DNA from 3 places in the Ectobacillus polymachus genome. Region 3 is predicted to be linked to each of the others. Evidence: riboswitches for the same ligand, from Rfam matches in the RefSeq annotation. Region 3 holds a riboswitch; each other region holds the start of a gene.
What was found. Region 3 has a riboswitch for S-adenosylmethionine ahead of ACM5BR_RS05560 (O-methyltransferase). Riboswitches for the same ligand answer to the same signal wherever they lie in the genome.
Positions count from the first base shown of each region.

Region 1 (4,070 bases), on a different contig from region 3:
GGCAATATCCTCCGCTCTTACTTCGGTATGTCGTGAATGAGGTGCATAAAACTGTTCGTCAAAGCCTCGTAGCAGGTTCACGTAATCTCCTTGCAGCTCATGCTCAAACACCCCGAACATCTTCTCTTCAAGTGTATATTTCGGTATGCCGTAATGATAATACAAGCCTGCCTGTGCTCCCCAACAAATATGCAAGGTAGATGTTACATTCGTAACGGAAAATTCCATAATTCGTTTTAGTTCCTCCCAATAATCGACATCTTCAAATGGGAGAAGCTCTACAGGAGCACCAGTAATAATGAGGCCATCAAATCGCTGATTTTCCACTTCGCGAAAGGTAGAATAAAAGCTTGTGAGATGTTCTTGCGATACATTTTTGGATGTATGTGATTCCATGTGTAACAATTGTATATCAACTTGAAGCGGCGTATTTCCAAGTAGGCGTAGCAGCTGTGCTTCTGTTTCCTGCTTTGTAGGCATTAAATTTAAAATCGCGATTTTCAACGGTCGAATATCTTGCGAGGAGGCACGCTCCTTCGTCATCACAAAAATATTCTCGTTTTGCAGGATTTTACGTGCTGGTAAATCCTTATCCACGATTATTGGCATATTTTTTTCCTCCAGCTAAAGCTTGATCTAAATCAGCAATAATATCGGTTACATCTTCAATCCCTACCGATAGACGAATTAAATCAGGTGTAACACCACATCCGCGTTGCTGTTCTTCGGTAAGCTGACGGTGCGTTGTACTAGCAGGGTGAATGACAAGTGTTCTTGCATCTGCTACATGGGTAACAAGCGTTGCAAGCTTTAATTCTTTAATAAAGTCAGAAGCTGCCTCTATGCCGCCCTTTACACCAAAGGCAATCACGCCGCTTGCACCTTTAGGTAAATATTTTGAACTGCGCTCATAATATTTACTGCTTTCTAAGCCAGGATAGCTTACCCAGCTTACTCTTTCATCCTTTTCTAGCCATTTTGCTATCGCTAGCGCATTTTGGCTGTGACGTTCCATACGTAAATGTAATGTTTCAAGGCCTATATTTGTTAAGTAGGCATTGAATGGGCTAATACAGTTACCAAAATCACGAAGAAGCTGAACGCGTGCCTTTACGATATAGGCAGCTGCTCCGAAGTCCTTCAAATATTGCACGCCGTGATAACTTTCATCTGGCAGGACAAGTTCTGGATACTTTCCGTTATCCCAGTTAAAGTTTCCGCCGTCAATTACGACTCCGCCTACTGAGCTTGCATGCCCATCAATATATTTCGTAGTTGAATGAACCACGATATTTGCTCCATGAGCAAATGGCTGGCACAAATACGGAGAAGCTAACGTATTATCAATGATAAGCGGAATATCTAGTTCTTTTGCAGCCGCTGAAAATACTTCAAAATTTAGTACATTAATAGCAGGGTTACCGATTGATTCGCCATAAAGGAGCTTTGTCTTGCTTGTTGCAAGTTTAACAATATCTTCTACCGACAGCTCTGGATCAAAGAATGTAACATCAATGCCAAGCTTACGTAAACTGACAGCAAATAGATTGTGAGTACCTCCGTAAACGGTAGATGAGCACAAAATATGATCGCCTGCTCCAGCGATATTTAATACTGCTAATTGAATCGCTGCTTGACCAGAAGCGGTTGCTACAGCACCAACGCCGCCCTCGAGCTGACTTAGCTTCGTTTCGAAAGCTGCAACGGTTGGATTTGCAATTCGTGTATAAATATAACCTTCAGCACGTAAATCAAATAGAGCTGCTAAATCCTCAGGTGTATCATATTTATACGTTGTGCTTTGATATAACGGCAGCACACGTGGTTCTCCATTTTTAGGCGTATAGCCTCCCTGTACACAAATCGTTCCCTTGTTCCATGTTTCTCCCATCATGTTCACCCTTCCTCTTTATTTAAATTAAAAGGGCTGCTTCCTACCCAAAAAGGTAAAAGAAGCAGCCCGAATTCGCACATGACTGTGTAATCTCTTATCTTTCAGAGCAAAACCTGCAGGATTTGGCACAATTCCGGTTTACGGCTGTTGCCAAGGCTTCAAAGGGCCTGATCCCTCCACCTATTCTCGATAAGACATATGAAATTATTTACATTCTATATAACTATTAACCTTATGTCAATATATTTTCTGAATTATTTGATATATTATTTTTTCTGACTATTCCGTAAGCAAAGAAAAAAAGATATATTCGATTTCTTACACGATGCTTGTAAATACTAAATCACGAAATACTTTTGCAAGGTTCCTAGGACTATATAACTTTCAACAATCACTTGCATAATCCCCATAAAAAAAGGTAAAATAAGAACAAATGTTCGATTAAAAGGAGCGATTTCTGTGAAGTGTAATCAGGAGGCGTGGAATGGCGAAGTCTTTCATTATGAATCTGGAGGCAATCTAGAACGATCCGTTACACCGGAGACAAACATCAGCTTCGAAATCATGATTTGTGAAGCAATGGAACATAATCAGTATGTATCCTTTGATTATCGTCATCATGGCGTAATTTCCCATTTAACAGGACGTGTTCATCATTACAATGAAAGGCAGCAATGCCTACATATTATTGATACAGCCGGTAAAGCTCGGTATATTTTTACGGAAGCTGTCGTACACCTAGAAATATGCAAAGAATGGTGACCATGGTCTTACGCAGCGAAATAAATAACAGGCGCACCCGCGTGCGCCTGTTATTCCATATCATGCGAATTGCTTCTAGACATTCTAAATCCATTTCGTAATACCGATTCAATTTTTAAATATCCTTTTATTTTCACCCGAAGACGATAAATCAGCGAATTCATCTCTTCTGTTCCGACATATACATTATCTGATAATGTCCGTTCAGGCCAAACAGCAGCAATAATCTGCTGCTTGCTAACAAACTCATTCAAATGATTCGCCATTACTTTACAGCAAGCATACTCTTTTTGTGATAATTTGATGCTAGTATCCTGAAGATATATGGTTTGCGCGATATCATCCATTTCAAGTACGTCCTTATGTAAATGATAAGCAAGGAGTTCTCCTGGAATTTCCATCGTTTCATCATAGTCTTTTTCCAGCTGTAATTCGATGAGCCCATTCGCTAATGTAATCGTATCCGAGTCATTTAATGGGTATATTTCAAATGGAACCAGTGCTTCTCTATTTAACTCTGTTCCATGCTTACTTCCTAAATCCTGAATGGTCATCTTGCCTTCCTTTATAAAAATGACGAAATGTTTACGTGAAACAAATTGATTGTGAATAGAGAAATCCGGCTCGTACGAAGGATTCACACGCCCTATCACAGTTTGCGGTTTATCTAAATAAATAAACGCACCTGCCTGATACGAATCACCCTGCTTTAAAATCAATTTATGACAATTTTGAATTTGATTCATATTTTACTCATCCTTAATACTTCAATTATCGAAATGAAGTTCTAACTCCTGGGCGATGTGTATAGGATGACTTAACATGTCGTTTTCACTTAAAGATCGAGATTCTTCAGGAAACGGCGTCGTAGATGTTTCTTGTATGTACCATTCCCATCCACGTCCAATAGTTAGAACAACAATCAGCGTAATCATTATTTTACGCATTTGTTCCCCTCCTTACAATACCTCGTTTACTAGCATTGTATGAAAGATACACGATCGCCTCAATAGAAAAACAATGATAATTCAATAATAATTTTCAAAAAATTACTGGTTAAGCTTTTGCAATATGTGGAGTGATGCCGAGTTATTTCTAAAGAGGGGATAAATATTACATTAAGATAAGGATTAACCCTTGCTGCGTCTGATATGAATAGCGATAAATCGCGGATAAAGCATCCTATACTAGAATAGGAAAATACCTCCGATTCACAATGAAACGGAGGTACTTTTGTTATCTCTCTACCTTTTTTATTTCCCTATATCATTCTGTTTTTCAGTTGGCAAGTTCCGATCAAATGGGAACCAGTTTGCACGTCCAAATAGCTTCACCATAACAGGTATGAAGAACGGTAGGAACACGAAGGCGTATAGCAGTAAGCCTGATAATACGATGGTTGCGATTTGCATAA
Region 1 is NZ_JBLREB010000002.1:132,995-137,064, reverse strand. It holds gene metA (homoserine O-acetyltransferase MetA) at 1-609, opposite strand, end outside; gene ACM5BR_RS11250 (bifunctional O-acetylhomoserine aminocarboxypropyltransferase/cysteine synthase) at 590-1,891, opposite strand; SAM riboswitch class I at 1,986-2,090, opposite strand; gene ACM5BR_RS11245 (YolD-like family protein) at 2,354-2,656, shown strand; gene ACM5BR_RS11240 (FHA domain-containing protein) at 2,707-3,402, opposite strand; gene ACM5BR_RS11235 (hypothetical protein) at 3,424-3,603, opposite strand; gene ACM5BR_RS11230 (MMPL family transporter) at 3,910-4,070, opposite strand, start outside.
Region 1: another riboswitch for S-adenosylmethionine. It lies ahead of ACM5BR_RS11250 (bifunctional O-acetylhomoserine aminocarboxypropyltransferase/cysteine synthase); the one in region 3 lies ahead of ACM5BR_RS05560 (O-methyltransferase).

Region 2 (4,070 bases), 520 kb from region 3:
GTGGTGAATCCTATGTCGACAAATGACTACGTTAAATTTGTGACGCAGCAGGTTGTTACCTACATGAACAATCCAAAAGAGGATCGAGTGCAAAAAAGATTACAACGCCGTTCAGAAAAAGAACCGTTCTTAAAAAGATGGTTTGGAGTAATTCCTTTAAGCATTTCATTATTATATCAACGAACATCAAACAGGAAAAAAGGCGCTTGATATTGGATTCGATAGCATAAACGAAATAGACCGTAAAACATCTTACGGTCTATTTCGTGATGGCTTGTGATTGGGAAATAACGCCATTATCAGGATATATATTTGTTCACAAATTCGCCTTAATTAACCATAAGTACTGTACATATATTGTTTTATAATGAAACTAAAGGAAAAAATAGCATACAATATTGTGAAATGACTAACATACCTATATAATTTAAAATGAAAACGCTATCATATAGAGGTGAGACAATGGAAAAGTTCTTTTTTAATCACAATTCTGCTTCCTTAGAGGATGCAAAGTTAATTGAATTTGCTGAAGTAATATACGGAAAAGGTGGGCGTTCAGTATTGGAGAACTTAATGGCAAAGGCTTCCATACGACTTCGAGACCGTTATCCATATAAATCAGATAAGCAAATATCTTATCTTGTGAATAAAGGATTGTATGAACTGTTCAGCAAATATGTGGATGAAAGAGGAGAAAACTCATAGAGAATAATCATTCTCTTATGGGGCATCTCCTTTTTCTTTTATCTCGCTATTTAATGGCAGTAATACCCCCACTTCAAGCTTAGAGAAATCAGAAAAGGCTATGTGGGTGATAACTGCCCGCAACAACAAAGGTCGGGCTAACCCTCGGTAGGAGATGAGAAAAAACCCTCGTCGAGGGTCAAGTTATACGAAAAGTACAAAGAAAGAATAAAGGTAGCGTTGTAAAGACTATAATTATTTTGCGAAAACAATTGACAATTGTCACAATTTATACTATTATTCGAATTAACAAAAAATTAAATAATTTGTTTACTTATCAAGAGTGACCGAGGGATCAGGCCCTATGACGTCCGGCAACCTCCAATTTAGGAACGGTGCTACTTCCTGCAGAATACTTTTATTCTGAAAGATAAGTCGTAACGATTTTCACGGTGCCTCTTTCAAATGAAAGAGGCTATTTATGTTGTAAAGGAGAGGAGAGTGCATATGATTGAACTTCAGCATGTGACAAAAGAGTATGAGACAAAATACGGAAAGGTTAAAGCTGTAAATGATATATCCTTGAGCATTCATAAGGGAGAAATTTTTGGAATTGTAGGATATAGCGGTGCCGGAAAGAGTTCTTTGCTTAGATGCATGAATTTACTTGAAACCCCTACTTCAGGCAGTGTGAAAATAGAGGGTATCGAACTGACAAAGTTAACGGAGCAGGAATTACGAAAAGCTAGACTAAAGATAGGAATGATTTTTCAGCATTTCTATTTGATTAACTCGAAAACCGTATATGAGAATATTGCTTTTGCGCTCAGGGCTTCTGGTAAGAAAAGGGAGGAAATCGAAGTTCGAACTACTGAATTGCTCGAAATGGTTGGATTATTAGATAAGCGTAATGTGTATCCTACGCAGCTTAGCGGTGGTCAAAAGCAACGTGTTGGCATTGCACGTGCTCTTGCAAATGAGCCATCTGTTCTTCTTTGTGATGAGGCAACTTCGGCGCTAGATCCAAAGACGACGAAATCAATTTTGCAACTGCTAAAGTCTATCAATGAAAAGCTTGGACTAACAATTGTTTTAATTACGCATGAAATGGAAGTTGTAAAGGAAATTTGTCACCGTATGGTTGTGATTCAGGATGGATCTATAGTAGAAGAAGGCAGGGTATATGATGTATTTGCTAATCCACAACAACCGATTACGATGCAATTTATTGACAGTGTATTACAATTTGAAATTCCAAAACGATTAGTAGAACAAAGAAAAGGAACCATTATTAAAATTCAATTTAAGGGAACGATCGCAGAAGAAGCTGTTGTTTCCGATATGCTTCAGCATTTTATTGTCAAAGGAAATATTCTTCATGGAAAAATTGAGTACATACAAGATACACCACTAGGGATTTTTATAATGGAATTGATTGGAGAAAAGAATGAGGTACAAAAGGCTATTAACTATACAATGCTAAAAACTCAACATGTCGAGGTGATGTATCATGCTATCTAATCTGATTCAAATTCTACCTGAATTAAATAAAGCGATTTTTGAAACATTGTATATGGTGGTTCTCTCTCTTGGTGTTGCCATTATTATTGGATTGCCTCTTGGCATTTTATTATTTGTAACCGATAAGGGACTATTTTTAGAAAATACCGTAATTAAAACAATTGTTGGATTCATCGTAAACGTCGTTCGTTCCATTCCATTTATTATATTACTTGTAGCGCTTTTGCCGCTAACAAAGCTAATTACTGGCACAACGATAGGTCCGACCGCAGCATCGGTTTCCTTATCAGTAGCAGCTATTCCATTTTTTGCTCGAATTGTGGAAACCTCCTTTCGAGAGATTGATAAAGGAGTGATTGAAGCTGGCATAGCAATTGGAGCCACGCCATGGATGATTATTAAGGATGTACTCTTATCAGAAGCTCAATCAGGGATTGTACAAGGGATTACATTGACGACAATTAGTTTAGTGGCATACTCTGCAATGGCTGGAATTGTTGGAGGCGGCGGTGTCGGTGATTTAGCTATTCGTTATGGATATTATCGTTATGACAATACGGTTATGTTTACAACGGTTATTGTATTAATTTGTCTTGTACAGATCCTTCAATTTTTAGGGGATCGCATTGCAAGCCAATTAAATAAAAAATAGATTCATAATTCACTTCTGAGGAGGACTTTATTTTATGAAGAGATTAGTATTGCTAGTTGTATTTTTAATATCAATAGGTCTATTAGCAGCTTGCGGAGGACAACCCCAATCTCAAACTGCTGCAAACAAAAAGGAACTTAAAATAGGCGCAACAACTGGACCGTATAGTGATATGGTTTCAAAAGCAATTAAACCACAGCTAGAAAAAATGGGCTATAAGGTGACAGTAATAGAATTTAGTGACTATATTCAACCAAATAAAGCATTGGCAGAAGGAAGTATTGATGCGAACCTATTCCAGCATAAGATTTATATGGATAATTTTTCAAAACAAAATAACATTCAACTTTCAGAGGTTATAGTTGTTCCAACAGCGCCAATGGGAATTTATTCAAAAACATATAAATCTTTACTTGATGTAAAAGAAGGAAGCTCGATTGCAATTCCAAATGATCCAACTAACGCAGCACGTGCATTTGTCATTTTACAGGATGCGGGCTTTATCAAAATTGATCCTAACGTAAATCCATTAACTGTCTCTGAAAAAGATGTAAAAGAGAATAAGAAAAAACTTGTATTTAAGCCAATTGAAGCAGCACAACTTCCTCGTGCAGTAGAAAGTGTTGATTTATCAGCGGTACCAGGAAACTATGCTTTAGCTGCTAAAATGAATTTGCTTGATGCACTTCAACTCGAAAAAATGCCTGACGAATATCGTAATCGTGTTGTTGTAAATACAAAAGATATAGATAAACAATTTGCAAAAGATATAAAAACAGCTGTAGAGTCAAAAGAATTTGAGTCTGAAATTGATAAAGATTTCAAAGGGTTTGGAAAACCAGAATGGATGCTTAATCGAAAATAAACGCAATGTGACGTATAAAGTGGATTCACATCCCTAATACGTCACTTCTTTTTTACTTATTACTTAGGAGGGGAAAAGCATGAAAGAACATTTAGAAGTAAGAGGAGCACCACAGTTGTATGTTTGTGAGGAAGGTGTATTGGAATCACTCGAAGGAAGATTGTTAAATAGAGGAATTATAAGCTGTCTGATTATTCATGGTGATGCATCTTGGAAAGCAGCAGAACCTTATTTCCCAACATTTTCTCAGGTGCTTTGTAAATTTGAAGTTTATGGAGGGGAATGTACGGTAGAGGAAGTGGCTAGAATTTCTAGAAAAGTTCGAAAAGATGCGTTTCAAGCTGTCAT
Region 2 is NZ_JBLREB010000001.1:1,612,447-1,616,516, reverse strand. It holds gene ACM5BR_RS08300 (YqzE family protein) at 13-210, shown strand; gene ACM5BR_RS08295 (hypothetical protein) at 463-705, shown strand; SAM riboswitch class I at 1,016-1,121, shown strand; gene ACM5BR_RS08290 (methionine ABC transporter ATP-binding protein) at 1,192-2,205, shown strand; gene ACM5BR_RS08285 (methionine ABC transporter permease) at 2,195-2,857, shown strand; gene ACM5BR_RS08280 (MetQ/NlpA family ABC transporter substrate-binding protein) at 2,892-3,722, shown strand; gene ACM5BR_RS08275 (iron-containing alcohol dehydrogenase family protein) at 3,802-4,070, shown strand, end outside.
Region 2: another riboswitch for S-adenosylmethionine. It lies ahead of ACM5BR_RS08290 (methionine ABC transporter ATP-binding protein); the one in region 3 lies ahead of ACM5BR_RS05560 (O-methyltransferase).

Region 3 (4,070 bases):
TCTCGCAATGAGTTTAATTGTAATCGTTTAAATTGAGTAGGTTTAGCAGCTACATAAAGATTATTTCCTATATTTACAGCCTTTACGTCTACAATCCCGTTAATGGCAGATATTTGTTTTTGCGCCTGCATAGATGGGGATTGGTCATCGATTGTACTTACATTGGATACTTGTATGTTTTTTTCTTTTGTAGTTTTATATTCTTTTTGCATCGCACATCCTAATAAGAAGCTTGGTAACAGTAGAAATATGACGCAGCACGGGAGCAGCTTTGTTTTTAACATACGATCAGTCCATTTCGTAATAGGATAGCAGGATAGGTTGGAGAAAAAGGGTGATGATGTATCACCCTTTTTCTTAATTTGTAAAATTAATACATAATCCATAAGCGAAAAATGGTTTAAGAAAGTTAGGCCTTATATTGCGGCTCTTCTTGTTCCACATCGTGTACACGCGGTGCCAAAGTATCAATGACCGTTTGGGTCTGCTGAGCAGCATTTTTATAGGTTTGCTTTGCTTGTTGGTTATCAGTAGCAAGTGCAAATCCTTCAAGGCTAGCTTGTGCACTTTTTAATCCAGAAACCGTTTGTTTTAATTGATTAATTACTGTCATTCGTCAATTCCTCCTTACGTGAATTTAAAGTCAAATATAGAATGTACGTTTCTTGGTAAATCTATAATTGTAAAATATTCCATTTGGATAGTTGTAAAAGTGGAAAATAAAACCAGATGATTGTATAGAGGAGTTTATAGTATATTCGTCTGGATTTTGCAAAAGATACTATGTAGTGAAAAACGAATATTAATAGGTTTGTTTCTCTTGTCCTTTTCATGTAGTAGTAAGAAAATTGCCTATTCCTATTACAATTGTCCAGAATAACGTAATTATGTATACAACATGCAAGAATGAAAAGGAGGGAAACAAGCAATGAGTGATGAGCGAATTATAGGAGGTTTTGGTCGTCCGTTTTTCGGAGGCTTTGGGGGATTAGCGACGGGGGCATTGCTAACACCTGGATATGGTTATGGTTATCCATATCCGTATTATCCGTATGATATGTATGGCTATGTATATCAAGTGTATTAAGAGGAATGTAGGATTAGGAAAATTTGAATACGCAAGACCTAAAAACTATTATTTAAGAAAACACCATCTGAAAAAAACAGATGGTGTTGTTTTTGAATTCGCTATTTTGTTATTATCGCAGACAGTAAGGGGATTAAGATATGAAAGGGATCACAAAGTATAACGGATGTTCATCTTAATCGCCTTCTTGCTCTGAAAGGGTTTTCCATCCAATTGCGATAATATCATGTTCAAGTTTTAATTTACTAACAATTTGTTCGATTAGCAGGGCTTTCGACTGATCGCTATGAAGCAAAGCCATTATGGATACTTTACTTCCACTTTCAATTTCCTCACTATACAGTTCTTGTAAGGCTATTCCTTCTGAAAGTATCATTTTAGATAAAGCAGTACGTATAACGGTTTCATGTTCATGTAGACAAGTGATATTCACTTCATAGAAGAGATTTTCTTGCGACTGATCCTTTGATTTTCTATTCATGAATAACGCAATAGGACGAAGGAGAACATTTGCTAATACTACGCCAATTGCACCTATAATACTCAGTTTCATAAATCCTGCTCCAACTAATGTACCAACGGCTGCAGAACACCAAAGAGTAGCAGCTGTATTTAATCCGCGAACGCTAAACCCTTCTCGTATGATCACACCGCCGCCTAGAAAGCCGACGCCACTCACTACTTGTGCGGCAATTCGAGTTGGACTATTATCTCCTGTTGACATAACCGATAAAATGACGAATAAACATGCTCCAAGGGAAACAAGAGCATTTGTACGTATTCCAGCCATTCGGTGACGCCATTGTCGTTCGGTACCGATACATGCACCGGTAAGTATAGCTACAAGCAGCCGAATTGTCATATCTTGCCACGCCATTTGCTTCATCTCCATAGAAAAATATAGGTAAGATAGATAGAAATTACCTTTGTAATCAATATACGTATTATGAACGAATAAGTCCTGTAACGTCAACTGTATTCCAAGTTTAGGGCATAACGGAAATGGCGAGGGGGGAGTTTCACTTTATTAATTATTGTTATTCGAATCGTAGAGTATCAGATTGACGAAAGTGACAAAACGATTTATTATAAATTATACTTAATTGTATAGTATATCCAATTATATCTGTATTGAATATGAATTCTTATCTAGAGAGGTGGAGGGATTGGCCCTTTGAAGCCTCAGCAACCCCTAATATCGTTAGGAAGGTGCTAATTCCAGCAGAGCAAATGCTTTGGGAGATAAGAGGTCGAATCCGTGAACGCGTGGCCTCTTAATAAAGAGGCCACTTTTTATTTTGTTTTATAACTTGAATCTTAGGAATATTCATGGAAGGGGCTATGTAAAATGGAAAAAGAGACGCTGATGAAATCACTAAGCCTTTACGATAAAATTGTAGAACATTCGAAATTACAGGGATTTCATCAATCTTGTGACCCAAAGACGGGGTATCTACTAAAAGGATTAGCATCATCAAAAGCAAAGGGGAAATTTTTAGAACTTGGAACGGGATCTGGTGCATCCGCAGCATGGATTGTAGATGGAATGGATGGGGATAGTACGCTCATAACGGTGGATATAAATCCGCAATTGTTAGACATTGCAAAAACCTATTTAGGGAATGATAAACGAATTTCTTTTCGATGTGAGGACGGTGCAATATTTATTCGAAATATGGAAGAGACATTCGATTTTATTTTTGCAGATACATGGCCAGGGAAATTTGAACTGTTGGATAAGACATTAGACCATTTAAACGTAGGAGGATTTTACGTCATTCATGATTTACTTCCGGATAGGAGTGTACCTGAGGAATACAGAATTAAAGCACCTAAGCTTCTTAATAAATTAAGAGAAAGAAGAGATTTAGTCATAACAGAAGTAGATTGGGCAACAGGTATTCTTTTAGCGATAAAGACAATGGAGTAGTCGGTTCGTATAAAAACCCCTTCACCAGATAAAAAGGAGTCAGTACATAAACGGGTATAGAAAGTATAATGAGCAGCAGGCTATGTATTTTGCGTTTGTCTTAAAGAATGAGTATCTATTATAAGACATTCACACATATATGGCATTTAAACGCAAGTACAAAAAGGACCTGTTTAAAAGAAACGGATCCTTTTTGTCTTAAATATGTTGAGGAAACTCCATTAAGATGCTGGAGGAGTGAGTCCCTCAAGCCTAGGTACTACTGGAACAGCTTCAATGGCAAGCTGCTGATTTTGTAATACTTTTATAGTAAGTTCCAGGACGATTTTTTCTGTCAACGTGCTAAAAGGTGCCTCAGGAGTTGCCACCGTTGGTGAAAAATCAAGTTCAAAGAAGTTTGCAGCTACTAACTCACCGAATGGCTGTTCATTGAATTTGACAAGATTTTGGAAGAAAAATTTATCCAAACGAGCATTTAAGTTGTTTGTTTCACTAAGGAAATTAGCCTCGGCAGTTTCAGAAATACCGATGATTGGAAAATTGTTAAAATGTAATATGTCTGTAAAACCAGAAAAATTAATATCGACCACTCTATCTTGAAGTGCTGTAGTACATCCAGCGCTACTCCCTGACGTAGTATATTCAATATTTTTTCGAATATGCCCTGCTACAAATAATTTAGCTCTTCTCACGTTAAAAAAGTCAGTTTCATCAATACGAGTAAATGCAACTGGAATAAGTTTCACTTGATCCAGAAATACATTTTTTTTCACTCTTTTAATTTCAGTTGCTGCAGGCGTAAGGGTAATCGTCGCCTCTAAAGGAATTTGGATTGTTGTCTCTACCGTAACAACAGGAACCTTAATAAATGCCGTAACAGCGAATCCAGTAACTGTGGGAGTATTTATATTCGTAAATGAACTAAGAGGTGTTGTATTTACTGTACAAGGTCCTGGGGGGTCCATGGGTTGATTTACTTGATTATTTTCATTCATACCAAAAAATTCCTCCCTCCTTATAATTTTGTAAAAGCTTTTACAGGATTAGAGTATT
Region 3 is NZ_JBLREB010000001.1:1,094,900-1,098,969, reverse strand. It holds gene ACM5BR_RS05580 (YhcN/YlaJ family sporulation lipoprotein) at 1-212, opposite strand, end outside; gene ACM5BR_RS05575 (DUF1657 domain-containing protein) at 410-613, opposite strand; gene ACM5BR_RS05570 (hypothetical protein) at 929-1,087, shown strand; gene ACM5BR_RS05565 (MgtC/SapB family protein) at 1,263-1,964, opposite strand; SAM riboswitch class I at 2,230-2,336, shown strand; gene ACM5BR_RS05560 (O-methyltransferase) at 2,436-3,017, shown strand; gene ACM5BR_RS05555 (CsxC family protein) at 3,239-4,012, opposite strand.